Regions from separate parts of the Pelosinus sp. IPA-1 genome, predicted to be linked through region 1. Evidence: a T-box and tRNA genes for the amino acid it is inferred to sense, from the RefSeq annotation. Region 1 holds a T-box; the other holds one or more tRNA genes.

Evidence for each region. A T-box is a leader RNA that pairs with one kind of tRNA and senses whether it is charged. The one in region 1 lies ahead of ileS (isoleucine--tRNA ligase), so its partner is inferred to be a tRNA-Ile.
Region 2: it has a tRNA-Ile gene. The T-box ahead of ileS (isoleucine--tRNA ligase) is inferred to sense a tRNA for this amino acid. The anticodon was not compared.

What each region holds. Positions count from the first base shown of each region.
Region 1 covers NZ_BSVC01000004.1:485,272-501,111, forward strand. Annotated here, with positions in the region: gene QSJ81_RS12190 (Rqc2 family fibronectin-binding protein) at 29-1,786, shown strand; gene pyrR (bifunctional pyr operon transcriptional regulator/uracil phosphoribosyltransferase PyrR) at 1,850-2,401, opposite strand; gene QSJ81_RS12200 (RluA family pseudouridine synthase) at 2,414-3,337, opposite strand; gene lspA (signal peptidase II) at 3,330-3,782, opposite strand; gene QSJ81_RS12210 (carboxymuconolactone decarboxylase family protein) at 3,946-4,305, opposite strand; gene fdxA (4Fe-4S ferredoxin) at 4,512-4,676, opposite strand; gene QSJ81_RS12220 (TVP38/TMEM64 family protein) at 4,802-5,506, opposite strand; gene QSJ81_RS12225 (TraR/DksA C4-type zinc finger protein) at 5,702-6,352, opposite strand; gene QSJ81_RS12230 (nitroreductase family protein) at 6,364-6,891, opposite strand; gene QSJ81_RS12235 (DUF5665 domain-containing protein) at 6,910-7,197, opposite strand; gene ileS (isoleucine--tRNA ligase) at 7,275-10,061, opposite strand; T-box leader at 10,098-10,314, opposite strand; gene QSJ81_RS12245 (DivIVA domain-containing protein) at 10,414-10,863, opposite strand; gene QSJ81_RS12250 (YlmH family RNA-binding protein) at 10,883-11,668, opposite strand; gene proC (pyrroline-5-carboxylate reductase) at 11,661-12,482, opposite strand; gene QSJ81_RS12260 (cell division protein SepF) at 12,506-12,934, opposite strand; gene QSJ81_RS12265 (YggS family pyridoxal phosphate-dependent enzyme) at 12,951-13,652, opposite strand; gene pgeF (peptidoglycan editing factor PgeF) at 13,837-14,649, opposite strand; gene QSJ81_RS12275 (TIGR03960 family B12-binding radical SAM protein) at 14,665-15,840, opposite strand, start outside.
Region 2 covers NZ_BSVC01000007.1:239,904-255,743, reverse strand. Annotated here, with positions in the region: gene QSJ81_RS18270 (nickel-dependent hydrogenase large subunit) at 1-853, opposite strand, end outside; gene QSJ81_RS18265 (hydrogenase small subunit) at 875-1,975, opposite strand; gene nirJ2 (putative heme d1 biosynthesis radical SAM protein NirJ2) at 2,046-3,044, opposite strand; gene QSJ81_RS18255 (twin-arginine translocase TatA/TatE family subunit) at 3,135-3,293, opposite strand; gene trxA (thioredoxin) at 3,416-3,739, opposite strand; RNA gene rnpB (RNase P RNA component class A) at 3,986-4,339, opposite strand; gene QSJ81_RS18240 (Nif3-like dinuclear metal center hexameric protein) at 4,423-5,541, opposite strand; gene QSJ81_RS18235 (tRNA (adenine(22)-N(1))-methyltransferase) at 5,532-6,221, opposite strand; tRNA gene QSJ81_RS18230 (tRNA-Val) at 6,543-6,618, opposite strand; tRNA gene QSJ81_RS18225 (tRNA-Glu) at 6,623-6,697, opposite strand; tRNA gene QSJ81_RS18220 (tRNA-Ile) at 6,717-6,791, opposite strand; tRNA gene QSJ81_RS18215 (tRNA-Asn) at 6,846-6,921, opposite strand; gene rpoD (RNA polymerase sigma factor RpoD) at 7,014-8,147, opposite strand; gene dnaG (DNA primase) at 8,183-9,994, opposite strand; gene QSJ81_RS18200 (deoxyguanosinetriphosphate triphosphohydrolase) at 10,492-11,487, opposite strand; gene QSJ81_RS18195 (LptA/OstA family protein) at 11,693-12,169, shown strand; gene QSJ81_RS18190 (pyruvate, water dikinase regulatory protein) at 12,208-13,035, opposite strand; gene glyS (glycine--tRNA ligase subunit beta) at 13,287-15,350, opposite strand; gene glyQ (glycine--tRNA ligase subunit alpha) at 15,353-15,840, opposite strand, start outside.

The DNA.
Region 1 (15,840 bases):
AAAATCAATATATTAATGGAGGAAAGGCATGAGTCTTGATGGAGTATCCTTATCAGCTTTACTTGCTGAATTAAATACAAAACTTACAGGCGGAAGAATTGATAAAGTTTTTCAGTCCGATAAATATACATTAATATTATGGATAAGACAATCGAATGAAAACTTACGCCTACTAATTTCAGTTAATCCAAAGCATCCTCGCATTCATCTAACTGAAGGCACTTTGGAAAATCCCGCTACACCTCCGGCCTTTTGCATGTTATTACGAAAACATTTAGAAGGTGGGCGCATTGCTAGCATTCTTCAGCACAGTCTCGATAGAATCGCTTTAATGTCTATCGATTTCCGTAATGAAGATGGTACGATTATAACTAAATGTCTTATCTCTGAGTTAATGGGCAAACATAGCAATATTATCCTCACACAAGATCAGGTTATTATTGATGCTATTAAAAGAGTTGGTCTAAGTATCAGTCGTACCCGACAGGTTTTACCTCGAATGGAATATACCTACCCACCCGGTCAAATGTGCCTAAATTTTTTTGAGACTCCTATACCTGTTTTTTTTAATACGCTTAAGACGCTCCAAACAACTCCTGTCACCAAAGCCATTATTCAAACAGGTATTGGTATCGGACCTATAACGGCCAAAGAAATAGTTTGGCGAGCTGGGCTACCTGCTGACATTCTAGTTGAAGCCTTAGATAATTCTGATATTATCGCTTTACAAGAAGCAACCGAGAGTATTATTACTCATTTAAACTCAAAAGAAATAGAACCTACAGTGATTGTTAATGCCGAAAATCAACTAGTTGGTATTGCATCTTTCAACTTAGAACATTTAATACAAAAAAATACGAAACATCATTTTTTCACCATGAGTGAGGCTGTTGAATTCATAGATAGTCTTTCAGGGAAAAAAAAGCTTCCTGAACAAACTATTTTATTCAAGATTGTCACAGAAGAGAGCAACCGCTTACAACGAAAAAAGATAATTCTTACTAAAGAATTATCTGATGCGACGTCTGCGGATTCCTTTCGAAAATTTGCTGATATTATTATGGCGAATCTTTATTCAATACCTGAAGATCAGAATATGATCTCCTTACCCGACTTATATCACGATTCCCCTGAAGATAATCAAATAAGTATAGTTATTGACACCAAACTTTCCCCATTAGAAAATGCCCAATCTTATTATTCAAAATATAATAAATTAAAGAGGGCGCAGGAATTACTCAAAGAGCAGCTCTTCCAATGCATACACGAAACATCCTATCTAGATAGCATTTTAGTTGCCCTTGAACATGCTACAAACAGTTCTGAGCTTGCCGATATTCGCGAAGAATTGATTAATAGCGGTTATCTTAAAAAGGCTGGCAAACGCCGCATGCCAATTCCTGCTTCCAAGCCACTAACAATCACCACTCAGGATGGCCTAACCATTTTAGTTGGAAAAAATAATCGTCAAAATGACATTGTAACATTTAAACAAGCACAGCATAATGATATATGGTTTCATACAAAAGACATCCCAGGGTCCCATGTTATTTTACGCTCCGGCAGCCAAACCCCATCATTACAGTCGATTCAATTAGCAGCACATTTGGCTGCCTATTATAGCAAAGCCAGTCAATCATCTAATGTGCCAGTGGATTATACACAACGTCGTTATGTAAAAAAACCCTCCGGTGCGAAACCTGGTTTTGTTATTTATGATCACCAAAGTACTATATATGTAACACCAGATGAAAACCTGGTTAATTCCGTATTAAAAAAGTCCTAAGCAAACAATTTATAGAAAAAGACATTTCCTATCCCTACTACTGTGGAAAGGAAATGTCTTTTTTTATTCTACAATTTCTTTAATTACTACTTTATCCGCTTGATCAACAGGCATCAACTGGACACCCACTACTTCTTTACTGGAAGTAGGCACGTTCTTCCCTACATAATCCGCCCGAATTGGCAGTTCACGATGACCACGATCTACTAACACTGCTAGTTGTATAACCTTTGGCCTTCCAATATCAATAATCGCGTCGAGAGCAGCCCGCACAGTTCGTCCCGTATATAATACATCATCAATTAACACAATTGTTTTTCCACTAATATCAACAGGAATCTGCGTTTGATGTACGATAGGCTGATAACTAAGAGTAGACAAGTCATCCCGATATAAGGTTATGTCTAAAATCCCTACTGGTAATTCTACTCCTTCGATTCTTGCTATTTCAATTGCTAATCTTTCTGCCAGAGGTACGCCACGAGTTCTAATTCCTACTAGTACTAAATCTTTTATCCCTTTATTGTTTTCAATAATTTCATGGGCAATACGAATGAGCCCCCGCCTGATGGCTTGTTCATCCATGATGACGGTCTTTTCTACTAAATTAACCATAAAAAGCCCTCCCTAATTATGTATTTTCCGTAACTCTCTTAAGATTAGTTCCATATCCTCAGGCAAGTTCGCCGTAAATATCATATTTTCCTCAGTAACAGGATGAACAATCTTTAACTCAGCTGAATGCAACGCTTGCCCTATAATAGAAAATTGTCTTCGATCAGGTCCATATTTGGGGTCACCAACTACTGGATGCCCAATGTAAGCCATATGCACCCTAATTTGATGCGTACGTCCCGTAAGTAACTTGCATTCTACCAGGGTGTATGCCCCAAACCGCTCTATCACACGAAATTTTGTTGTTGCTTCTTTGCTATTTACAAACGTTACCGCCATCCTCTTACGATCTGTAGGATGACGACCAATAGGTGCTTTAATAACGCCCTGCTCTTCCTTAATATTACCATGCACGATAGCTAAATAACGCCGACTTGCTGAACGTTCCTTAATTTGTTTTGCTAAACTTATATGTGCTCTATCACTTTTCGCAACTACCATAACTCCTGAAGTGTCTTTATCTAAACGATGAACTATCCCTGGACGGGCAACCCCATTTATCCCTGATAAATCTTCGCAATGCTCTAATAAAGCATTCACTAAAGTCCCACTATAATTCCCTACAGCTGGATGCACTACCATGCCGCGGGATTTATTAACAATAATAATATCTTCATCTTCATACAAAACTTCAAGCGGAATTCCTTCAGGAATTAGCTCTAGGGGTTTTATTCCAGGCACGGCAACCTCAACATCGTCTAAATATTGCACCTTATAATTAGACTTTACTAATTTTCCATTTACAGTAACATCACCATTAACAATCAATCGCTGCACTGTAGATCGAGATACATCACTCATGTACTTAGTTAAAAGCACATCCAAACGTTCGCCAATTTCAGCCTCATTCACCTTATAATGATTTAAATCAGTCATTGATTTCATCCTCTTTATATAAATATATCATAGTAAAAATAATGCAGCCAACACCACATACAATGGCTGTATCGGCAATGTTAAATACTGGCCAAATCCGAAAATCAAAAAAATCAACTACATAACCTGTTTTTATGCGATCAATAACGTTCCCAATTGCCCCTCCTACTAGTAAACCTATGCCAAAACGTAATAATCCATATTGCTTGGGAATACGGGGGTAAAAATAAATTGCTGCCCCTACCAGGCTTACCGCCACAAATAAAAAAAATAGGGTTTGATGCTCAAACAAACCAAAAGCAGCACCTGGGTTCAAGACATAAGTAATATGAAAGATGTCCTGAATGACAGGAATAGACATACCAGGTAACATATGTGCTAGGATGTAATTTTTTGAAAATTGATCAATTAATATAACAAACAGTACTACTAATAATATTGGCACAATTTTATCTCCTATCCAAAAATATATACTTTTATCAAAAAATACTTGTCTTTTTCCTAACTACTTTACATTCTGAATAAAGTTCATATTATATATAATAAACAAAAATTGGTTAAACGTAAAGTTTTATACTAAATTATCCTTTACATCTAACCAACTTCTCTTATGCTTTTTCAATTTTGTCCAGAAATTTCAGTAAAGGAACAATTTTAACAATGAGAGGAGCACCTCGCATCCAAACTTGTTGCCGAAAGACCTCCACAATCTCTTCTTTCGTTGCACCATTACGTACCGCTTTTAATAACTCTAATTTAGCGCGCGTATCATCTTCACTATATACAGCAGTAGCTAAGGCCATTAAATATCGATATTTAATGGGAATAACACCTTCACCCCATATTAAATGGTGATATTGGCTAATAAGCTCCCCCATGTCTTCCCCTAGTTCATTAGCCCCTACATTACAAGGCGGAAAAAAACCAAATTGTTCTTTAAATATCTGCCTAATTTCTTCTGCTTCCATTTTGTCATCTCCCTATTCTTTCGCAAAAACATTACTATCTCTAAACTTATGATCTTATTATATTCTATAAATTATCCAAACACTGTGATTTATATCATAAAAAAGACTTAGCTTATGCCAAGTCCTATTTAAATTCATCTTCAGTTGATTATGAAAAATAAGCAAAAAAGAAAAGCCCAGAAGTCTGGGCTTTTCTTATATTACAATTATTCTGGGCTGATTGCTCCTACTGGACATGTTGCTGCACATGAACCACAATCAATACACTTTTCATCAATAACATATTGTGCTTCGCCTTCAGAAATAGCTTCTACTGGACAAACAGCAGCACAAGCGCCACATGAAATACATTCGCTACTAATTTTATACATGAAAATCACCTCCTATGTAGATAACTGTATACTATTATACTATAGACTAGCAATAAATCACATAACTAATATCATTTTCTTATGTTTTTTTTTACATTATGCTTAATTTTTAACAAACTTTCAACTCATTCTTCTTTTTGAAAAATTATTTTCTCTATCTCTTTTCGATAATGAAACAAAATAGCACTAATAACCACTAACAGGGAAGTTATTAAAATAGTTATGCTTATATTACGTGTAAGATTTTGACCAATGAAAGAATATAGAATAATTGCAGGAGCTTGCCCAATTGCGGTTGCAATTACAAATCTGCAAAATGAAAGTGTTGTTAATCCAACCCCATAACTCACCACCTTAAATGGAATAATCGGCGTTAAGCGAGTAATAAATACAGCCCAAATACCATGCTTGCGCAGATAGAGATCTATCATTTTTAAGTACTTACCCGTAATAAACTTTTCAACTACCGGACGGCCATACCATCTTGCTATAGCAAAATCCAGACTAGCTCCTAGTAATGCGCCAACCCAAGAATATATTGCCCCAAAAACCCATCCAAAAATCCAAGCATTTGCAATCGTAATAACTAAACCCGGAACAAAGGGCATTAAAGATTGTAATGTCATAAGCATAATGCTACAAATTGGTGCCCACACACCATAATCAAGAATAAATTGACGTAAGCCATCAAGATTACGACGCTTTAAGTAGGTAACTCCATTTTCAAAGAATTCTCGTATGCCAGGTATATAAAAGTAAACAATAGCAGCAACGACCAAGACTCCAACCCGGTACAAAATAGCGTTTGTTCCCATCATTGGTCTTGCCATAAATAGAACCTCCCAGCCTGCATCTACCAACAATACCTAGGATTAATTTAATCTTTCTTTATAGTATCTTATGCTTACATATAAACAATTCCTGCTAATAATTAAAAACTGAGCTTAAGTTAAGCCCAGTTTTTAATTATTAAATATGACTTAGTACTTTTAGAAAACATTATTATATTCTATTTCTAACTATTTCTAACTATTTTTATCTTTATTATGTTCTAGTATATTCTCTTTTACAGGAATAGCATCTGTGAGATCAACAATTCCTTCATGTTCATCACTAGCGGGAAATAGATCATTATAATCAGTTGAACCAGGGATATCTTGTGGAGAATCGGAGCTACCATAACGTAATACTGCTTGCAAGGCATCTTCACCATCAAAACCTACAAATTCATTCTTGTCATCATCTAAAAAAGTTCGTTTGAATGGAGGCGTGAGAAGTTGCTCTTCGATTGGCCTGCGCGACAAGTCTAAACTATCATCTTCTCCTTGGCATTCTACGCACTCATTTGCCCAAGGAATTACCTCTAATCTAGAAATAGGTATCTTATTTCCACATTTACTACAATATTCGTAGGTCCCTTTTTTTATTTTTTCAAGAGCATTTTCTATTCTTTCTAATAAAACATGAGCATTGTCCCGCAATGCGAGATCTTTGCTGCGCTCAAATAATTCACCACTAATATCAGCGGGATGGTTATCATATACAGATAATTCACCAATAGAATCCGATAAACTGTTTCCTAGTCCGTTTTTTTCCAAGCGGGCAATCTGTTCAACTAACCCCCTTTTTTCCATATTTAAGTTCTTCATCAGCTCTTTACTTTTCTCAGCGTCCAAAATACCCTCTCCTAATGAATAAACTTTGCTACTTCTTGTACTCTTAATCTTTCTTTAGCAGGCGTATGCACTTCATTACTATATCCCAGACAAATAATTGCGACTGCTCTAAGCCTAGGAGGAGCTTCTACAGCTTTTTGTACTTGAACCTCGTCGAAAGCTCCTATCCAGCATGTAGCAAGTCCTAGGCCATGAGCTGCTAATATCATATTTTCCGCTGCGACTGCAGTATCCTGTAAACAATATAATTGAGCTCCACGTTCTCCATATTTTTCATTAGAGCGTGCTGGGTCTGCTAATATCACAATACTAACTGGCGACTCTTCTACCTGATTTTGTCCAAAACAAGCTTTTGCTACCTTTTGTTTTACTTCTTGATTCTTAACTACATAAAAATACCAGGGTTGTAAATTACCAGCACTAGGAGCCCAACAACCTGCTTCTAAAATTCGTGTTAATGTAGGTTCTAGTATTTCTTGTTGTGTAAAATTTCGAACACTATGACTTTCCCTCATACAATCAAATACATCTTTTGTCATATTCGTCACTCCTCAATTTCAAAACTTATTATTTTTAACCTCTACAATATGAACGATTTCAGCAACAAAATCTCCAATCCCCGGTATATTTAACAAGATAATTTGATGCAATAAATTTAATACTAGAGCAAAAATAACAGTAGCTCCAATCGCTATCCCTAGCCCCCTTGCTAGTCCAGCAATTAGGTTTATTAAAATAAGCTTACCTGGACGTTCTAATAGTTCCATATATTCAGCAATACGTAATGACTCTAAATGACGTACTAACTTTTCTAATTGTTTATGAACTACATCCTTTTTTTCCACAAAACATTCCTCCATTTATATCATCTCCATAAGATAAAAAAAAAACCGGAATAAAAATTCCGGTTTTCAAATTACAATTATAATTTTTCAACTACTGAACTACAGCGTTTGCATAATGTTTTATGTTCTTGCATGTTGCCTACAGTATCACTATAAATCCAGCAACGTTCGCATTTTTCGCCTTCCGCTTGTGATACGTCTATTGCCAAAGCCATATCTTCTACTTGGTAAGCGTTTTCTGGAGCCTTACTCCTATCTTCTACAACTACTACCTTTGACACAATTAGAATATTGGCCCACTCTTCACTCATAGCAGATAACTGAGTAAAGACCTGGCCATCGGCATAAACAACAACTACCGCATCTAGAGAATGTCCGATTACCTTATTGCGGCGAGCCGTTTCTAATGCTTTTGTAATCTCGCTACGCATTGCCAAAATAGAAGTCCACTTAGCTTCTAGTTCCGCGTTTAAATATTCACTACGAGCAATTGGCCAATTTGCTAATTGTACGCTTTCCGGCATATTTTGTTCTTTATGCATATGTTGCCAAACTTCTTCTGAGGTAAATGTAAGAACTGGGGAAACGAGACGAACCAAAGTACTCAGTATTTCATACATAACAGTTTGTGCTGCACGTCTTTCTTCTGAAGCAGGTAGAGCTGTGTACACCCGATCCTTTAAAATATCCAAGTAGATTGAACTTAAGTCTACAGTACAAAAGTTATGTATCGTATGATAAATTAAATGAAATTCGTAATCTTCATAGGCTTTCGTAACTTTTTCACGAACTTGCTCTAATCTTAAAAGAGCCCAACGGTCAATCTCTAACAATTTTTCATAACTAACTTTGTCAGTGTCAGGATTAAAGTCATGAATACTACCTAGAATATAGCGGAAAGTATTACGAATTTTACGATATACTTCTGATAATTGTTTTAAAATATCATTGGAAACACGAACATCAGCTTGATAATCCGCAGAAGCTACCCATAAACGCAAAATATCTGCACCGTATTTTTTGATAACATCTTGTGGGAAAATAACGTTACCCACTGACTTAGACATTTTACGTCCATCACCATCTACCACAAAACCATGAGTTAGGACAGCTTTATAGGGAGCAGTTCCCTTAGTTGCTACGGAAGTTAGTAAAGAAGATTGGAACCAGCCTCGATGTTGATCACTACCTTCTAGATATAAATCAGCAGGCCAAGCAAGTTCACTCTGCTGCTCTAGTACAGACGCATGACTTGAGCCACTATCAAACCAAACATCCATAATGTCTGTTTCCTTACGGAAAGAATCGTGGCCACAGTGAGAGCAGGTAAATCCAGCTGGTAAAATTTCCGTTGCTGTTTTCGCCCACCAAGCATCTGATCCTTCTATACGAAACAAATCTTTTACGGCAGTAATTGTCGTATCATTGATTACATGTTCGTTGCACTTTGCACAATAAAAAATTGGTATTGGTACTCCCCACACTCTTTGACGTGAGATACACCAATCGTGACGGTCTGCGACCATATTATGAATACGATCTTCTCCCCAAGTTGGAACCCATTTCACTTCTTTTATTGCCTGCAAGGCGTCCTCTCTAAAACCATCTACAGATGCAAACCATTGTTCTGTTGCCCGATAAATTACTGGGTTTTTACAACGCCAGCAATGTGCATATTGATGCTTCACTTTGCCTTTACCAAGCAGCATGCCACGTGCAGCTAATTCCTTAATCACTGGAACATCCGCATCATGAATTAACATCCCTTCAAAAATGCCACCTTCAGCCGTAAAGCGTCCTGCATGATCCACAGGATTGATAACTGGCAGTCCATATCTAATACCCGTCTCAAAGTCGTCTGGGCCATGTCCTGGAGCTGTATGTACACACCCCGTACCTTGTTCAAGGGTAACATAATCAGCTAAAACAACAACTGATTGACGTTCGATAAATGGATGGGTAAAAATTACGCCCTCAAGAGCAGCACCCTTCATGGTTGATAATATTGTGTAATCTTCCAACTTATTATCTTTGGCTACTGTTTCGATTAATTCAACTGCCAATAGATATATTTCCCCTTGACATTCTACCCAAGCATACTCAAGTTCGGGGTGAACAGCAATCCCAACATTAGCAGGCATGGTCCAAGGAGTAGTTGTCCAAATTACGCCATATACATTATCAGCACTTACTCCTACAGGTAATGTACCTTTACTATCCACTAATGGAAATTTAACATATATAGTATGAGATTTTTTTTCGGCATATTCAATTTCAGCTTCTGCTAATGCAGTCTCACAGGAGGTACACCAGTACACTGACTTTAAACCTTTATAAATGTGACCTTTTTTGGCCATTTGTCCAAATACTTCGATTTGCTTTGCTTCATAAGCAGGCCGTAATGTTACATAAGGATTTTCCCAATCCGCACCAATGCCCAGACGTTTAAAATCCTTACGTTGTGTGTCAACAAATTTCAAGGCGTACTCTTTACATTCACGACGTAAGTCTAATGGCTTTAATTCGTGTCGATTGAGTCCCAATATTTTTATAGCAGCATGCTCAATAGGTAAACCATGAGTATCCCAACCAGGTACATAAGGAGTATTGTAACCACATAATGATTTGTATTTTAGAATCATGTCCTTTAAAATCTTGTTTAAGGCATGACCAATGTGAATATCCCCATTTGCATAGGGTGGTCCATCATGTAAAATAAATTTAGGTTTTTCGTTCTGAGTTGTACGTTTCTCATAAATTTTTTGTTGCTGCCAATAATCTAGTAATTCCGGTTCCCTCTCAGGTAAGTTACCTCGCATTGGAAAATCCGTTTGCGGCAAATTAAGAGTTTTACTATAATCCAAAATAACACCTCCAAAAAAATAAAACCTCTTCATCCCTAAAGGGACGAGAGGTTGTTTCCCGTGATACCACCCTAATGACTGCTTACGCAGCCACTCAAAAACGAAATAACGCTCGTCAAACGGCAAAACTTAATTAAGTTTCAGTTTGCAGTTCAGGAGTGATATTCACTATGATTGATTTATTAGGCTCACACTCTTCCTAACTCGCTGCAAAATCACATATCCCAGCTACTGTCTCCATCATTACTTGTATAACTATGTACATATTATAACGGATTTTATTATACCGAATTTAATTCTCCGAGTCAAATTTTTCTTGCCTTTTAATTCAAAAAATAGTTAAAACATGCAACTATTCATCCTCATTAGGCTCACCGAGTATTTCCAACTGGGCCTGTACTAATGTTCGCATACGAACACGATATACATCAACTTGCTTCTTTAGATCCTGATATTCATCAGCCATGCGCCTTACTTTATTAGAGGCTTCTTCTGCTAGTTTTTGCGCGTTAATTTCAGCCTCTTTCAACATCAGTTCTGTCGTTTTCTTTGCATTAAGTTTAACTTCTTCTGCAGTTTCTTGTGCAATGATCAATGTATTATGCAAAGTAGTCTCCATATGCTGAAACTGCTCTAATTTACCTGTAAGTCTATCAATACTTTCTTTTAATTCAATGTTTTCTCGATATAGCTGTTCATAGTCTTTTATTACGCGATCAAGGAACTCATCTACATCATCTTCATTATACCCTCGGAAGCTTCTTTTAAACTCTTTATTATGAATATCTAATGGGGTTAACATATATTATACCTCCACCTATCTATATAAATCGTTTTAACAAAATACTGATTCGCCCTTTTTTAGTTTGACCTAACACTTCACTAACTTCAACACGCCCGCGACCACGCATAGAAATAATATCTTTTTCTTTAATATTTTGGGCACTATTTTTGCTTTCCTGCCAATTAACTTTTAATTTACCTACTGCAATCTCGTCAGCCATCCTGCTACGAGAAGTCCCAAAGCCTGCTGCTGCAATAACATCAAGCCTAAGAGAAGCTACTGTTGTCTTAATTTCTTTCATTTTTTCTTCTTTTGGAACAATAGCAGATAGTTCTAGCTGAGAAACTACTATAGGTGCTGCACCAATCTTATTAAAGTTTTGCATAATAAAATTTAACAAGGAAGCATCTGCAAGGATTTGGCAACCTTGTCCGCACATTATGATGTCACCAAGTATTTCCCGTTTAATACCAAGACCCATTAATGCTCCCAGTACATCTCGATGAGTAATTTCATAATATCTTTCATCCCATTTTGCCGCTAAGACTTCTAGCCCAAAGTCAGGATTTCCTCGAAATTCTTCATTAACAAAAACAGCTTTTACTCGTTCTGCCCCATTATAACCTCCACTTGATAAAAGTTCTAACCGATCATAATGAGCAGCGATTGATTCCGCTATACTATAACCAAATGGATCAAGGAACTCGGTAACCTTATATCTTCGATTACGCAATGCGGCTTCAGCCAAATCAAGTAGTCTAGCAGCTAAATCACCGTCGCCACTAGCTTGATAATATCGTAGGATTTTTTCCCGTTCATTCATGCTTTTTTTTCCCCATATCTTGTGATCGTTTTGTAGCTGCTTGTACTGCATCAATTAAGGCTGCCCTCACACCATGTTGTTCCAAAGAATGAACTCCCGCAATGGCGGTACCACCTGGTGAAGTCACCATATCCCTAAGTTTAGCAGGATGTTCACCTGTTTCAAGAACCATTTTGGCAGCTCCTAATAAAGTCTGTGCTGCCATAATTAACGCATTATTCCGCGTCAAGCCAACTCTTACACCGGCATCTGTTAAGGCATCAATCATAACAAAAGCATAAGCCGGCCCACTACCCGATAAGCCAGTTACTGCATCCATAGCATTTTCATCCATAATAATAGCTCTACCAACAGCTGCAAAAATAGTCAATATTAACTGACCATTTTCTTCGCCGGCATATTGCCCCAAGGCAAGAACCGACATACCTTCTCCTACTGCGACTGGAGTATTTGGCATAACTCTAATAATAGGAATTCGCGCTAATTTCGCTTCCAATAACCCAATCGTAATTCCTGCAGCAACGGATACTACTAGTGTTGATGGCAGGAGAAAAGGTGCAATGGCATCTAAAACACTATTTATAATCTGAGGTTTTACTGTTAAGAACAATATATTTGAGGTTTTTATGATTTCCTGGATATTTAAGGTTGTATTAATACCAAATCGATCCGCCATATGATCTAAGCGACCTCGTGTAACGTCATTCGCAGTAATTTGACTTGGCATCACTAATCCAGCTTTTAATATTCCATCAATCAATGATTCAGCAATCGCTCCGCTGCCAATGAATCCAATCTTTTTATCTTGCAACATCTTCAATCCCCCATTTAAAAAACCTATTTATTCCATGGCAAAAATTCTTTATCGCTACCTTCTTCATGAGGGCTATAAGTAACATCCACGTTATTAGGAGCACATAAAAAGATATTATTCCCAATTTTTTGTATACTTCCTGCTAAAGCATAGGTAGTTCCACTGATAAAATCAATCATACGTTTGGCAACTTCTTTATCACAGTTTTCAAAATTCACTACCACTGGCTTGCGATTTTTCAGATGATCCGCAACATGCTGGGCATCATCAAAGGCAAAGGGCTCAACCACCATTACTTTCATTTGCTTTTGAGCCGTAGGCAGATTAACGATATTGCCACCTTTTTTCCCTTTTGCCAATTCATATTCTTCAGCCTTAGGTTTTAGTTCCTCTTCTGCCTCAACAGGTTCAAATAAGCCTAAACTTCCCCAAACCTTTTCCATAAACTTCATTTTTTTATGCCTCCCTTTAATATTGACGCTGACCAAATATCCCAGTACCAATACGTACTAAATTTGAACCTTCTTCCACACCTATCATGTAATCATTCGTCATTCCCATTGACAACCATTCTATATTTGTATGTGCCAAATTCGCAGTCTTTAGTTCCATAAACAATTCATACATGTTGCGAAATATTGGTCTCACAAGTTCTCTATTTTCATAAAAAGGAGCAATTGTCATTATTCCACATAACCGAACATGTTCTAGGTTACTAATAGCTCGTCCTAACATGAATGCGTCCTTAGAAGATATTCCAAATTTGGTATCTTCATTAGCCATATTAATTTGCATAAGAATATCCTGACGTTTACCAAGGATGCCAGCAACACGGTCAATTTCAACAGCCAATCTTTCGCTATCAACAGAATGAATCATATCAAAGAGTTCTACTGCCTGCCGAACCTTATTGGTTTGCAAATGACCAATAAGATGCCATTCTACTTGATGTCCAATAGTTTGGGCCTTCTTAGTTGCTTCTTGTATTCTATTTTCGCCAATTGCCATTACTCCTGCGGATATCGCCTCTTGTATTGCTTGAGTTTCATGATTCTTAGTTACAGCTACTAATTTAACAGAATTTCCTATATGTATTCGCGTACTACTTGTCCTATTTACAGCATTTGTAATATTCCCTATAATTTCGGTTAGGTTTTCAGATATAGACATAGTAAATCCTCCATTATATGCATTATTCGCGAATAAACATTAATTTCCTCTTACAGTATATCCTAAACCCAAAAAATATATTGACATTATAATGTTACGTCAAAGATATGCCGACATAGTTCCACTTTCTAATTCTAATCATAAAAGGAGTAAATTTCAAGAAAAAATCTTGTAAGCAGTTTGCTTACAAGATAATCGCCGCACCTAATCGACCAGTATGTCCATTTTCTCGTCGGTAGGAAAAAAATAATTCATGATTGCAGGCAGTACATACTCCACTGACTACAATATTTCTATTCTTAACACCTACTTGCTCCAATCCCATGCAATTGGCTTTCCATAAGTCTAGGTACCACCTATCACCATTGGGCCTAACCAGCTTCTCCCAATTCTCGAACTGTTTTTTTAGCTTATTGATTACTACTTCATCAACCTCATAACAACAAGGTCCAATAGAAGGAGCAATACCAACTAAACAATCCTCTGGGTTTGTTCCATAATTATTTTTCATGGCTAGCACTGCTTTTCCTGCAATATTTTCTACCGTGCCTTTCCAGCCCGCATGAACGACCCCCAGAGCTCCCTGCACAGGGTCTACTATTAACACCGGAACGCAATCGGCAAATAATAACATTAGAGGAAGTCCTGAAATATTTGTGATAAGAGCATCTGTATTTGGTATTGCTTCATCATAACTTTTTGCGCCTTTTCCAACATCCCCAGCTGTAATTACCTTTACGTTATCAGTATGAAGTTGTTGTGCTGTTACGATGTGATCTGGGTGTATTCCAATTGCATGACAGAATAGTTGACGGTTGGCAACTACATCCTCATTCTTATCTCCTGTATGTAACCCCAAGTTTAAGGACTGAAATGGATGTTGGCTCGTCCCGCCCAAACGGCCCGATACACCATGTCTGATAGATAATTTATTAAAATGAGTAAATGTTCCATACCACAATCCATTACTCCCATAATTTAAAATAAATTTTTCCATCGTACCACCCTCTCGTTATTCATTCTTACATACGCCACAACGTGTACATCCTGTAACACATGGAGCAGTAAACTTCTCTAATTCAGCCTCTTTCAATTCTTGTGCTAAGTAAGATGAATCTAATCCCATATCTAATTGTTGCCAGGGTAATATCTCATTCTGTTGATCTCGCTGCCTATATAAATAGTGTTCTTCTGAAAGAAAGTTCGCCTTCATTGCCTGTTTAAATCCCTTACTACCACCTCTTCTATGGGCTTCTAGTAAGGCTACAGCCAAGCGACGATCCCCTCTAGCTAATATAGCTTGAATATAAGCCTCTTTTGGTGACTCAACCAAAACTTCAATACCTTTTCTCTGGCGTAAACTAGAATTAATAAACTTCAGTCTTGCCTCGATCATTGAAACCTGAGCCATCGGCATCCATTGGAAAGGCGTAAAGGGCTTGGGAATAAATGGGTTAACACTGAGTGTTAATTTCCCTTTACTCCCTAGTGACTCCATATATTTTTTTATATTTTCAGCCATAGTAACAATTTCTTCAATATCCTGTTGTTCTTCTGAAGGCAGCCCAATCATAATATACAAACGAATGTGAGGAATACCTGCTTTAATGGACATATTGATCGCATTAAATAAATGTTCATCACTAATCGTTTTATTGATAATACGACGTAAACGAATACTCGCTGCCTCGGGGGCCAGGGTAGTCGTCTTATGCTTACTCACAGCTAACCCATGAATTAAACCCTCTGTAAGGGAGTCTGCCCTCAAAGAGGCCACAGACATATTCATTCCTTGCTCTAAGATCAAATTGCACAACTCATCAATCTCAGGGTAATCAGAAATAGCTGCACCCATCAAGCCCACTTTATTACGAAACTTTTTTGCCTCTAAAATTGCTGTTTTCAATTTTTCCAGGGATCTGACACGAGGATTACGATAACAATATCCTGCCATGCAAAAGCGACAATGCCGCCCGCAGCCACGAGCTACTTCAATTAAAAACATATCTCTAAATTCAGTATCAGAAGTTACAATGACCGTTTGTGCCTCATACTTATCTAAGTCCTGAATCCAGCGTCGCCCGACCTGATTCGGTATCCCCTCGGAATGTATAACCTTTTCAATTGTTCCATTTTCTTTGTATTTTACCTGATAAAAACAGGGTACATAAACACCAGAAAGTTGTGC
Region 2 (15,840 bases), on a different contig from region 1:
GTACATCGGGCACATAAAAAGAACTAGCAAGACTGATTGCCAGATTGATTGACGTATCCACAGCTGCCAAACGTTCTGTATTAATCGGTGCATTCATGTCATTCATCGAAATAGAGCACGGCATCCCCCCAACCACATAATGAGGATGAGGATTTTTTCCACCAAAGACGACATGGGAAATAACAATTTCACGTTGTTTATCAAGCATATTTAAATAATGGGATACTGCCATTAAATGTACCTCTGGCGGTACTACATCATAATCAGGGTGATCCCACCACTGAGCAGAGAAGATCCCTAATTGACCACTATCCACAATTTTTTTCACTTTATCTTGTATACTCTTAAAATAAGCAGTGGTAGCCTTAGGGAATTCTTTAGGATATGCACTAGTGTCAAATTCAACTGGACCTTTTAGGCCTAAATCATATTTTTCTAACACTGTATTTTGTAAAGCTGCGGTAGCTGCTGGATCTGCTTTAAGAGCAGCAACAGGACTAATCCAATCCAAAGCATGTAAATGATAAAAATGTACAATATGATCATGTACCATTTGTGTCGTTGCAATAATGTTTCGGATATAGTTCGCATTTTTAGGAATTTGGATCCCTAATGCATCTTCTACTGCCCGCAAGCAACCTAATGCGTGAACAGTAGTGCAAACGCCACAAATTCTTTGCGCAAAAAGCCATGCATCTCGAGGATCACGACCTTTTAAAATTAGTTCAATACCACGCCAGGCTGTGCCACTAGATAATGCATCTTGTACCTTGCCTGTAGTTTCATCAACCGTAACTTCTAATCGTAAATGCCCTTCAATACGATTTACAGGATCAACAACAACACGTTTCACAAAACATCCTCCTCATTTCTTCTATTCATTATCATTATCTCGTTCATTATTGTCATCCTTATGATGTCTTCTATGTTGAATAGCAGAAAGAGCACCATGAGCAATTACACCAGCTGTAAGGGCGCCTGCCGCAACCAAGCCAACTTTATCCGCATTCGCAATGACATTAGGAACAGGAATGTTAGGCATACGTTCATAAAACGGATCATTATCCCAGAAGTTATTAGAAGCACAAGCTACGCAGGGGGCTCCAGATTGAATCGGGTAAGAAAGCCCATTCCACCATCGCATGTTACCACAAGAATTATAAGCTTCCGGTCCGCGACACCCAACCTTATATAAACACCAACCAGCCTTACTGCCTGCATCATCAAACTTCTCGACAAACATACCCGAATCAAAAAAGGGACGACGATAACAAGTATCATGAATCCGATTGCCAAAAAATTGTTTAGGACGGCCTTTGCTGTCCAAAGGAGGAATTTGTCCAAATAGGGTATAATGCATGATCACACCTGTGATAACTTCTGGGATCGGCGGACAGCCTGGTACCTTTATAATTGTCTTGCCACTAATTACATCACTGACGGAAACAGATTTAGTAGGGTTTGGTTTAGCAGCTTGAATTCCTCCCCAAGCCGCACAAGAGCCAACTTCAATGATTGCAGCAGCACCTTTTGCTACTTCTCTAAGATTATGTACAAAGGGTTTACCACCTACCATACAAGAAGTACCATCATCATTTAATGGAACTGCACCTTCAATTGCAAGTAAATACTTTCCATTATACTTCTTCATAACTTCTTGTAGGTGTTGTTCTAACGGTTCACCTGCAGCAGCAGCTAATACGTCCATATATTCCATGGAAATCATGTTTAATAGGACATCAGAGGCCAAAGGTGTCTGTGAGCGAATAAAAGCCTCATCACACCCTGTACACTCATGTCCATGTAGCCAAATGACAGGCACTAGGGGCTGTTTCTCAGCTGCAGATACCACTTCTGAAATCATCATTGGCGATAATCCTAAAATTCCTGTAACTGTGACACAGGTTTTCAAAAAACTACGCCGACTTACATTTTTCTTTTGGAATAAATCCCACATTGACTCCAAATTATCCATAATTAACCTCCCATCTTATTACAAAAGGACTTAGCTTATGCCAAGTCCATAAGAACGCAGAAAGTGAGCCTTATTTTTTTACTTCTCTAACTCCACGATTACACCATGGCTCTTCTGCCATATAATCTCCATCATAATAGTAATAAGCGCGAGCCCGGCAGCCACCACAAATACCATCATAGCCACAAGTTCCACAGCCGCCTTTTAATGTTTCGTGCCGTAATTTATTAAACATTTCACTATCTCGCCAAAGGATATCAAAATCAGTTTCACGAACATTTCCGATCTTAATCGGCAAATAAGGACAAGCTTGTACGTCACCGTTTGGCAGAATTACACAATAACCAGTACCCGCTAAACAGCCACGCGTAAATCGCATTGGTATATTACGTTCCTTAGCTATACGCATAAATTGAGGCGCACAGGTAGGTTTAAGTTCAATTGGTACCTCTTTTTGTTTCTCTAATATGCGTGTTAGCACTGCTTCATATTGCTCTGTTTTTAGTGTAGTATCTTCAATATCTTTTCCCCTGCCTGTGGGCACTAAGAAAAAGATATGATGAGCCATAGCTCCTATTTTGACCGCTAAATCAGTAATATCAGTAACTTCCTTTTCATTCCACGTAGTTATTGTTGTGTGAATTTGAAAGGGAAGCCCCACCTTCTTACAAGCCATCATTGCAGCAATTGTTTTATCCCAAGCACCTTCCGACTGCCGAAACTTGTCATGAATGTTTTTATCAGTGCTATCTAGACTAATCCCCGCTGCTCCAAGTCCAGCCTCTTTTAGTTTAATAGCTACTTCTTCAGTAATTAGAATTCCATTCGTACCAAGTACAGGCCTTAGGCCAATACTTTTAGCGTAGCGAATTAATTCGTAAATATCAGATCGCATTAATGGTTCGCCGCCACTTAAAATAATAATTTTAAAACCAGCGCGAGCCATTTCGTCTAATAATTTCTTACCTTCTTCCGTACTTAATTCATCTGTTCTTTTCGTTCCTGCATCACGATAACAATGAACACAGCTAATATTACAGGCCTGAGTAGTATTCCATGAAATGATCATATAGAACTCCTTCCGGGTTTGCTAATCTAAGTTACTACATTACTTGCTATAAAAAACAGACTTCCATTCTCTAGTTAATAATGACCTATCCTAGGATTTGCGATTATCGTCCTCATTGGTAACAGCCGTTTTGAAATTACTAATTCCCTTACCTATTGCCTTACCAATCTCCGGTAGTTTAGCTGGTCCAAATACAACTAAGGCAATTGCCAAAATAACCACTAATTCAGACATACTAAAATTAAACATGACCAACCCCCTTTATACTCATATTATCGCAAATTAATAGCCGTTAGACAATATAAATTTCTAAAATATAGAATAACATTAAAGGAAAGGCTTAGCCACGGCTAAGCCTTTCCTTATTAATTTTATATAACCTTATCGATAGCATCCATTAAATCTTTACGTGGACGATATCCTACAATGCGCTCGACCTCTACACCATCTTTAAATAATAATAAGGTTGGGATTCCCATCACATTATAGTTACTAGCAAGTTGTTGCTGCTCATCAACATTTACTTTCATAACTACTGCTTTTCCTTCATATTCTTGCCCTACAGCTTCTAATTCAGGGGCAACCATTTTACATGGCCCACACCAGGAAGCCCAAAAATCCACTAGTACAGGTTTATCCTTCTGCGATATTTTTTCTTTAAATTCATTTTCATCGGCAATATTCAATACGCTCATTATAAAACCTCCTACTTTTTATGATTCTTATTATTAACTATTGTTTAGATTTTAAATCATGCTTATTTGCTAGCTTATTTACATTTTAGAAAACATTTAATTAAAAGTCAATAGTTAGTAGATATTTAAACTCATTTTACTATTTATAGTATGTAATAACAATTATCAATTCAATCAATAAGGCTTTCCTGACATAAGACAAAAACCCTCTACATTCTAAGAATATAGAGGGTTTATTTACATAAGGCTGTGAGTGATCAATAAGCCGAGTTCTGTTCCGCTCACGCGGTGATGATCATCTATCTAGTCTGGCAGTTACCTGACAGCTCTAGCGACGCAACCCGGAAGGTTCAGCGGGCAGCTTCATCCCTTCCCTATTCGGTCTTGCTCCAGGTGGGGTTTACCTAGCCAGCCAGTCACCTGACTGCTGGTGCGCTCTTACCGCACCGTTCCATCCTTACCAGCATAAGCTGGCGGTTTACATTTCTATGGCACTTTCCCTAAGGTCGCCCTCGCTGGACGTTATCCAGCACCCTGCCCTATGGAGCTCGGACTTTCCTCGTATGCTTTATGGGCATCCGCGATCATCTTTCCTACTCACAACAACATTTCAATATCGACTGAGATAATATCATATCATAAATTATTTGTTAAGTCAATGAATTTTTGCGGTTAATTATTTTTTAATATCGTTGTAGAATATTTTTGTTGATTTTATCAACCTCGACAATAACCGACCATTTACCTTGATCGGCACAGGAAGTGAGAAATTCCTTTACATGAGACAATATAGGTTGCTCCGTGGCAAAATGGCCCGCATCAACAATACCAATACCACTTACTATAGCATTCTGGGCTTCATGGTATTTTACATCTCCGGTTACTAATACATCGGCTCCAGCAAATACCGCTTTATGCAATAGCCCAGCACCAGCACCCCCACATACGGCTACCTTCTTTATCAACTTATCACATGCTCCTGCTATATTTACAGAATCTACTCCTAATGATTTTTTCACCCGATCCGCAAAATCTGAAAACAACATAGGTATTTCGAGCTTACCTATACGACCTAATCCAAATTCTTTACCTGAATTCATTAGTTGATATAAATCATACGCAACTTCCTCATAGGGATGGGCTTTAATCATCGCTTTAATTACCCTACGACTAATTTTTTCGGGCATAACTGTTTCAATGCGGCTTTCTTCAACAGATTCTAACTTGCCATTATTACCAATGAATGGTTTTGCATCTTCTAAAGGTAAAAAAGTACCTATACCATTTGCCGAAAATGTGCAGTTACTATATTTTCCAATATGCCCAGCCCCAGCCGCTGCTAACGCTTCTCGCACCACTTCTACATGAGTTTGCGGCACAAACACTACTAATTTGCATAACTTTTCAGTGGAGTTTACTGCTAAGGGTTCAATATCCTGCAAACCTAAACAGGCAGCTAAAGCATCATTAACGCCCCCCTCCGCTGAATCAAGATTAGTATGAGCTGCGTAGACCCCTATATTTGCCTTAATCAGACTAGATAAAACTTGCCCTTGCGGCAAATCTGTTCGTATTGATGTAATGCTTTTGAATATAAGAGGGTGATGAGCAATGATGAGATCTACATTATCGAGTATCGCTTGCTCTACAACCTCCTTCGTAACATCTAAGGTAATTAGTATCTTATGGATTGTTTGGGATGGGCTCCCAACTAATAAACCTACATTATCCCAACTTTCAGCTAAATGCCTTGGCGCTAACTTATCCATTGCATCCATAATTACTTGACATTTTACAGACATCGCCGTTTAGCCTCCAATTGTTGTAATCTTTCGGTATATTCATGATACTTTTGGCTCTTTTTTGCATTATCACTGAGTGACATCTCCTGTAAGACGCGTTTAGTCTGAGCAATGAGTTGATCAATGTGTACAGATAGAAGTTCCGGTTTATCTCTCCACAGTTTTTCCCCAATGTCGTACATAATAGGTTCACAACTAGTTGCCCTCCCTGGTTCGGCCACAACTATTTCGTACAATCGCCCTTCCTCTTGGACCAATCTTTCGTCAACAACATCCCATTGGTTTTCATTTAACCAACGTCTCACAGTATTCGCAGCCACCATAGGCTGCAAAATTAAACGTTTAAGCGACTTAGTAACTTCAGGCTTTCCTGTTAGTATCTCAATAATTGTCTGACCACCCATACCAGCAATAATAACAACATCCACTTCTTCTGGAGAAAGCACTGTTATTCCATCACCTAAACGGACAGAAATTCGGTGCGTAAGCCCGAGGGCATCTACATGTTCTTTTGCTGCCTTCCAAGGCCCCAGATGAACGTCACCAGCTATTGCTGAAGTAACAATATGCCCTTGCACTAATTCAATAGGTAAATAAGCATGATCAGTACCAATATCTGCCACACGCGATCCCTCCGGCACCAATTCCGCCAACGCAGCTAATCTTCCAACAAGCTTCAATGCATTACACCTCATCCTTTATTTTCTTTCTGTTATTATACAAAAATAACTTACAACTAATCAATAAACAAACATTTCAACGACTAAAATAAAAAAGCACACAAAGGATCATAAACGACAGTCAATCCCTTTGTGCAGCAATACAATATTCTTCCTTAGTAGTTGGAGCACATACTTATAAAAAAAGACTTGGCTTGTACCAAGTCATAAAGCTGCAGGCAAAAGCCTTAGTTACTTTACTTAGAATCGAAAAAATTGTAATAAGTTCTCTAATCCGTAAAAAAATGCAAAGCATATGCTGCTTTGCATTTCATTTTTAAATGGTGGGCGATGACAGGATCGAACTGCCGACATCCTGCTTGTAAGGCAGGCGCTCTCCCAGCTGAGCTAATCGCCCATTATGGTGACCCGTGGGGGAATCGAACCCCCGTTATCGCCGTGAAAGGGCGGTGTCTTAACCGCTTGACCAACGGGCCTTTATTGCGTAATATAAAATGGTGGGCCCACCTGGGATCGAACCAGGGACCAGCCGGTTATGAGCCGGCTGCTCTACCGCTGAGCTATAGGCCCTAGAGATATTAAAACAGGTTTTCCAAGGAAAGCCTGTTTGTAATCCATATAAGATGGCTCCTTGAGTAGGACTCGAACCTACGACCGATCGGTTAACAGCCGATTGCTCTACCAACTGAGCTATCAAGGAATGTCGTCAACATTGACAATTATAATACAATTTCAACATTACGTCAACAACTTTTTTTCATATTATAAGATTTTTATATTTTTTTTAGTTTTTTACTCTAAAAAGTCTTTTAATTTTTTGCTACGGCTAGGATGACGTAGTTTTCTGAGGGCTTTCGCCTCAATTTGTCGAATACGTTCACGGGTAACACCAAAGTGTTGTCCTACTTCTTCTAATGTGCGAGCCCGTCCATCATCTAAACCAAATCGCAGTCTAAGAACCTTTTCTTCTCGTGGAGTAAGAGTTTCTAATACCTCTTCTAACTGCTCCTTTAAAAGCATGAAAGAAGCTGCCTCAGCTGGTGCTGGTGCATCCTGATCCTCAATAAAATCTCCTAAATGAGAGTCTTCTTCTTCACCAATTGGCGTTTCTAAAGATACTGGTTCTTGAGCAATTTTCATAATCTCTCTTACACGCTCAACACTAATATCCATCTCTTTTGCAATCTCTTCAGGTTGAGGCTCACGCCCTAATTCCTGTAGTAATTGTCTAGATACACGAATCAATTTATTAATAGTCTCTACCATATGCACAGGAATACGAATCGTCCGCGCCTGATCGGCTATTGCACGAGTAATTGCTTGACGAATCCACCAGGTAGCATACGTACTAAATTTGTAACCTTTATTATAATCAAATTTTTCAACAGCTTTGATTAGTCCAAGGTTACCTTCTTGAATTAAATCTAAAAATAACATACCACGCCCAACATAACGTTTAGCAATACTAACTACAAGCCGCAAATTGGCTTCTGCCAAACGTCTTTTGGCTTCTTCATCACCTTGCTCCATGCGCTGTGCCAGTTTAATTTCTTCGTCAGCCGTCAGTAAAGGTACTCTTCCAATTTCCTTAAGATACATGCGAACGGGGTCGTCAATACTAATCCCCTCTGGAATAGTTAAATCAATATCAACTTCTTCAGGAGTTACTTCTTCTACCTCTACAACATCAGGCTCATCTGCTCTTTCAGTATCATCCGGAAGTTCATCAACTATTTCAATTCCCTTACTAGAAAAGACCTCATATATCTCTTCAATTTCATCAGGAGATAAATCTTCACTTTGGAGAGTATCCATGATTTCACTATAAGTTAGCACGCCACCCTGTTTTTTCCCTTTGTTCACTAATTTAGTTACATATTCACTCGAAATTGTCTTTTTTTCTGTCATTTTACTCCCCTCCTCCATTGGCCACTCCAATCAAGGCGTAGTTTTTTTTTTGATTAAACACAATGTAATTTATTAATTTCATCTTTTATTCGTTGACTTTCTGCTAATGCCTGCAGAAAACCACTATCCCCCAGACGTTCTAATTCATCAGCCCTTAATCGGGACTGTTCATACAATAACTTTAAGTTTGTTAGGCGCATATTTTTTATACAATCATCAACCATTTTTATACTATCACTATCATTGTATTGTATATCGATTAACATAATATGGGATAATTCCGCATTTGCTGTCTCACTTAGCATCATCGTCCAAGCAGTATCCGTAATATCTTTTCCCATATTATACTCTTTAAATATTAATTCGATTATTTCACGCCTGTGCTCTCCCTGTATTTCTGTAACAGAAAGTTCTTTTTCAATATATGGTATAAGGGAGCTATCTCCACACATCAAGCGAATAAGATGTTTTTCGGCCTGCTCTATCGCAATCGATGGTTTTCTCGTAACCAATATATTAGATATATTCTTTCCTACATTTACATTTTTATCCTTTTTATTTTGAAACAAATATTTACGAACTTCACTACGTATTGCACTTTCGTCAATTGCCAACATCTGAGATATACGCGCAATATGCGTGTTCACCTCTACAGCATTGTCCGCCGAAGCTAACACTGGAACTATTTTTGCTACTACGGCAACTTTACCTTCTAAACTACTATAATCTGTATTATCAAAAGCCTGCTTGATTTGATACTCCAAAACATCATTAGCTTCCTTAATCAATGTCTTAAAAGCTTTAGCACCATGCTTACGGATAAATTCATCGGGATCTTTTCCATCAGGGATTAATACCACTCTCACATTTGCTCCCATACTGCGCAGAATTGTCAAAGCTCTGACCGTAGCATTTTGACCAGCCGTATCACTATCATAAGCAAAACATATTTCATTTGCATTGCGAAGTAATAACTTTGCTTGTTCTGGAGAAAAAGCTGTTCCTAATGAGGCTACTACATTTTTTATGCCATATGCATGGGCAGTAATAGCATCCATATAGCCTTCTACTACGATGGCTTGCCCAGATTCTTTTATAAACTTATGAGCAGCATGAAAACCAAACAAAATATATCTTTTGTTAAAAACAGGGGTCTCTGGTGAATTTAGATATTTAGGCTGGCTATCATCAATCACTCTTCCACCAAAACCAACTACCCGACCACGTACATCAGAAATAGGAAACATAATGCGATTACGAAACCGATCATAAACACCATCACCAGAATTTCGTTCCACAATTAAACCAGCTTTTAGCATAATATCCTGCTCTATACCCCGTTCTAAGAAGGCATGCAATAATTTATCCCAAGCTGGGGGAGCAAAACCAATTTTAAAACTTTCAATAACTTCATTTGTAACTCCACGGGATTCTAGATATTCTTTTGCTTGCTTCCCATAGACTGTCTTTGTCAAACAAGCATAAAAAAACTCCCTAGCTAATTCATTAGCACGGTATAATTTAGTATGTTCCCGCTCCCTTGCCAGCTCTTGTGGTGTTTTGTTCTTTTCTGGCAAAGGAATATTCATTTTTTGAGCCAACATTTTCACCGCATCAAAGAAACTAACGTTTTCAATTTTCATCAAAAAATTGAATACATTACCACCGCTTTGACAACCGAAACAATAAAAAAATCCTTTTTCAGGTGTTACAGAAAATGACGGAGTATTCTCATGATGAAATGGACAGCAGCCCCAATAATTTTTTCCTTTTTTTTTCAAAGGAACATAATCTGATAGAATACTTACAATGTCACTTTCAGAACGTAATCTATCAATAAACTCATCATAAACCGCATCTTTCATAACTTCACCCTTAACCTACCCTATAGCAATTGTGGCTTTTTCTTCCGACTAGATACCATTACAGCAAATCCATACTATTAACCTATTTGTCATATTTTCGCTATTTTTTCTCATTTTCCTGCTAATAATAGCATATCCAATCTAATTAAAAGAAAATCTAATTTTGATTTTGTGATTTATTTCTACATAAATTCCCATAATCCTTCTAGAATATAAATATACAGTTATACTTACTATCTTATACTAGAGATAATCGGATTCTACTTAGCTTTTAATCCACCAATTTATTTATTAAATTCTTTCATAAACAATAGTATTCAAGATAACTTATAAATATCCTCTTTTGCCTATTGACAACACTTATATTATTTGATAATAAATTTAAAGTATGCCTCGACACATTACATTCTAAAAATTTATGTGTTTTTTTTAAATAAAAGGTAATCGAACTATCCGCCGATTACCTTTCTATTACTAGATTCATCTTATTATGCGATTTACCGAGCAATCCATTTTGAAGGTATAAATAATTCTTCAAATAAATGAACAGCATATATATCCGTCAAACCAGCTATATAATCAACAATGGTTGCTTCTAGCCCCCAATTTTCTTCTCGTTCTAAGAATTCCTGAGGTAAATTTTCTGGGTGAAGAGTAAAGTACTCGTAGAGTTTATGAATGATATATTTTGCTTTCTTACGATCAGATTCTAACTCCGCAGAATGGTAAACTTTTTGAAACATGAACTCACGAAATTCTTCCATTGCATTTTTAACTTTTGCAGACAATTTTATTTCATTATAGCCATCTGAATTCTTAATCATATCAGATACCATAACAGTAATCATATTCGAAGGATTTGTACCTAATATGTGAGCAACCTTTTCCGGTAAATCAACAGCTTTAATCATACCTGCACGAATACCATCGTCATAATCATGGCACAGATAAGCAATACGATCGCCAATACGGACAATATTACCTTCTAAGGTAAATGGTTTATTTGCACCTGTATGATTTAAAATTCCATCCTTTACCTCCAGTGTTAAATTTAACCCCTTTCCACTACGTTCAAGATGCTCTACAACTCTTAAACTTTGTTCATTATGATTATAATGTCCAATTAAATCACGTAGAGCGTACTCACCAACATGTCCAAATGGGGTATGTCCTACATCATGCCCTAAAGCAATTGCTTCTGTTAAATCCTCATTCAGCATTAGCCCTCTGGCAATTGTCCGAGATATTTGTGATACTTCTAAACTATGAGTCATGCGCATGCGATAATGATCGCCAGGAGAAATGTATACTTGTGTTTTATGTTTTAAACGTCTAAAAGACTTACTATGAATAATTCGGTCACGATCACGTTGAAAAGCGGTACGAAATTCACAAGCTTCTTCTTCTTTTTCTCTCATTGCATCCCTACTCTTACTTGCAAAAGCTGATAGCATCTTATGTTCTTGCTCTTCAATACGTTCGCGTATGTTCATAATATCGCCCTCCATTTTACAAATAATCTATTATATGGAATACTACCTTCTCTCCTTGTGACCTACTTCCATTATCCATTTTATTCTTATAATCATTTCATCATACCATCCATTTATCCCTCCATTTTTCTCTACATTTCTGTTATAATAAAAAAAGATCTATTTCTCAGCTTGCTAGCTATTCTAAAAACGAAAGGAAGTTACTATGAAAACTAAAGTTTTCCTACTCACATTGCTCCTTATGTTACTTTTTGCAGGCACTACTTTAGCTGCCAAACCAACCATCACAGCGGACCAACAATATTTTGATATTAATACAGGTTTATATGTATTAAACGGAAATGTTTACATAGAACTAAAAAACCGTATTATTACTGCTGGTCAAGCTAAAGTAAATATGGCTTCCTTAGAAGTTTGGGGAACTGGTGGCATAACAGTTAGCCAAGACGACATCTCCTTTACCGCTGATAAGGTATATGTATATGGCAGTCAAGATCATGCTGTCGTCGAAGGAAATGTGGTGTTCTCCCGTGAAAATCTTAAGGTTACTGCCAATCAAGTGGACTATAACTGGCGAGATAAAAATGCCGTATTTAGCGGCAATGTACAAATTAGACAAAATGACAGCCTCCTGACTACGGATACCGCAAGATATAATATAGCTACAAATACCTTTCTATAAGTAAAAAAACTCCAGCTCTTTTGCTGGAGTTTTTTTACTTATGAACAGAATTCGTTCCCATAGACAGCTGACTGTTTTTTTTTGCAAACAAGTTCCATAATTTTATTTGCAGTTTCTTCAATCGCCTTGTTTGATACATCAATAATCGGGCATTTCAACTTATACATGATACTTTTAGCGTATTCAACTTCCTCTGTGATTCGCTGGGAATCAGCATAACAGGACGCAGGATCGAGTCCCATGGATCGTAATCTTTCTGCACGAATGTTATTAAGCTTAATAGGATCGATAATTAGCCCTACAATACGCTCTGCAGGAATTTCAAATAGCTCTTTAGGTGGTGCTACTTCAGGAACCATTGGTACATTAGCCACCTTTAGCTCCTTATGGGCTAGATACATACTAAGGGGAGTCTTAGACGTGCGTGAAACTCCAACCAATACAACATCTGCCTTTAAGATACCACAAGGATTTTTACCATCATCATATTTTACCGCAAACTCAATCGCTGCAACACGTTTAAAATAAGCTTGATCTAGTGTATGAATTAGCCCAGGCTTTAATTGAGGATGGAGCCCCGACACATGCTGCACCGCATTTATCATAGGTCCCATAATATCTATGGTTGGAATACCATGACGCTTCGCTTGAGACAGCAACGCCTTCCTAAGTTCAGGGCCTACGATTGTATGGCAAATAACACTTGTATTATTTGCTGCTTCCTCAAGGATTCGTTCAATTTGATCAGTACTTTTAATATAAGGAATACGAATAATTTCAAAAGATCCAACTTGAAACTGACTGGCCGTTGCTCTAGCTATCATTTCCGCTGTTTCTCCAATAGAATCAGATAAAGCATAAATTATAGATGGTTTAGCTATGACACTTACCTCCTTGTATACAACAACTATTTATTGCAACTTTCGCTATATTTAATATCAATATATATACCTCAATATGTATCTAACTATAATGGCTCGACAAATACTATATTGTGTATTATACGCTAAAATCATACAAAATCCTCTTTCTAAAACCTTTGAGAGCACCTAGAAAGTAACCATTATTACAGCAAAATAAGCCTGTACAAATGTACAGGCTTATTTTCACTCGTTTATTATAAAGCAACGATTTTACTCAAATCTGCCATCTTTGTACTAAGCCCCATAATCGCTTTTAGTAATGCTAAACGATTATTTCGCACTTGCAAATCTTCAACCATGACCATTACCACACTAAAAAAAGCATCAATTGGCTGAGTCATATTAATCATAATCCCAATAACACCAGCATAATCTTTCGCTTCTGTCATTTTGCAAACCTCTTGACGAGCCAATTTGCATGCATGGTATAAAGCACGTTCTTCGTCAACCACAAATAGATTTTCTTCAATCAGTTCAACCGGTGCATTTTTAGCTAAATTACCAACACGGGTAAAAGCCTGTACAGCTTTTTGCATTTCACTGCTGCAACCATCAGTAGCCATCGCTTTAGCCCTTAGCCAAGTATCATAAATATCATCCACTCCGACTGCCATAACCGCATCAATCAGATCATAACGAATATTTTCATCCGATAAAACATTTTTAATCCTGAGTCGGAAAAACTCCTGTATTTCAGCTAGCAAATCCGCTTGTCGTTTATCATCATTAATACGTAGTAAATCCATTGCCTTAACCAGCATAGCATGTAAAGATACATGATATTTGCCATCAATTAAGATGTTAACAATTCCTAGTGCCTGACGCCGTAAGGCATACGGATCTTGGGATCCTGTTGGTATTAAGCCTCGACTAAAGGTTGCCACAATATTATCAAGCTTATCAGCAATACTAATAACTCGTCCTGCAACACTCTCTGGTAATACATCGCCAGCAAAACGCGGTAAATAATGTTCAAATATAGCCTGAGCCACTTCTGGCTGCTCTTTATTTAATAACGCATATTCTCGTCCCATGGTACCTTGTAATTCAGTAAACTCACAAACCATACCCGTAACAAGATCCGTCTTTGCTAAGGTAGCACCTCTTTCAATTATAGGATGCAAATCATCAGTAGCCCCAACTGATTCGGCAATATTAATCGAAAGCTCTCTAACACGTATTGTTTTATCATAGATTGTGCCCAAGCCTTCTTGAAAAACAATCGTCTTTAGTTTGTCTAATCGATCAATTAATTTAACTTTCTTGTCTTCTTCAAAAAAGAACTGAGCATCAGATAACCTCGCTTTAAGCACCCTCTCATTACCATGACGAACAATATCAATATGTTCAGATCCACCATTACGAACAGTAATAAATACAGGTAGAAGTTTCCCTTCTTTGGAGATTACAGGGAAATAACGTTGATGCTCACGCATAGGAGTAATTACAGCCTCTGGAGGCAGTGACAAATACTTATCTTCAAATTGTCCGTACAGGGCTGTCGGATATTCTACAAGATATACTACTTCTTCTAGCAAATCTTCATCAATCGCAGCAGTACCGCCTTGATTAAGAGCAATTTTTTCCACTTGTTCACGAATCACCTTACGACGTACATCTTGATCAACCATAACATAGTTTTTATGTAATGCTTCAAAATAATCATCAACAGAATGAATGACTATTTCTCCTTTACTTAAGAATCGATGCCCACGAGTAACATTACTTGTGGATACTTCTGCAACGGTAAAAGGAATAACCTCATTACCAAAAAGCGCCACCATCCAACGAATAGGGCGAACAAATTTCTTATCTAGATTAGCCCAACGCATATTTTTAGGAAAATTAAGGCTATCAATAATACTAGTTAACATAGCTGGTAGTAACTCTTTTACTTGCTTGCCTACTTCATGCACCATAGCATAAACATATCCATCTTTTACAACTAATTGAGTTGCATCTACCCCTTGCCCACGTGCAAACCCTTGAGCAGCTTTTGTAGGAGCACCATTATTATCAAAGGCGATCTTTATAGAAGGACCCTTATTTTCACTATTTTTATCAGCCTGCTCCTCCACCATATTACGTATAATCAAGGCCATGCGGCGAGGTGTACCGACAACTTTAATTTCACCATACCCAATTCTGAGCTCATCTAATTTACTTTTAGTAACACTTTCTAATTGCCGCAAAGCCCCTGGCATAAACCTGGCAGGAATTTCTTCTGTACCAATTTCGAATAATAAATCTTTTGCCATAATTATTTAACCTCCTTGAGCAACGGAAAACCTAATTTTTCACGCTGTTCTAAATACCCTTGTGCACAGAGCCTTGCCATATTACGTACCCTTCCAATAAAACCTGTACGTTCGCTAACACTAATAGCACCACGAGCATCCAATAAATTAAAAGTATGAGAGCATTTTAACACATAATCATAAGCTGGCAGTACAAAACCAGACTCAATAATACGAATGGCTTCTTTTTCATACATATCAAAAAGCTGGAATAATAAGTTAACATCGGCTATTTCAAAGTTGTAGTGGGATTGCTCTACTTCATTACGGTGAAATACATCGCCATAAGTAACACCATTTACCCATTCTAATTCATACACGTTTTCTTTCCCTTGTATGTACATAGCCAAGCGCTCCAAACCATAGGTAATTTCTACGGATACAGGTTTAACATCAATACTACCGACTTGTTGAAAATAAGTAAACTGAGTGATTTCCATACCATCAAGCC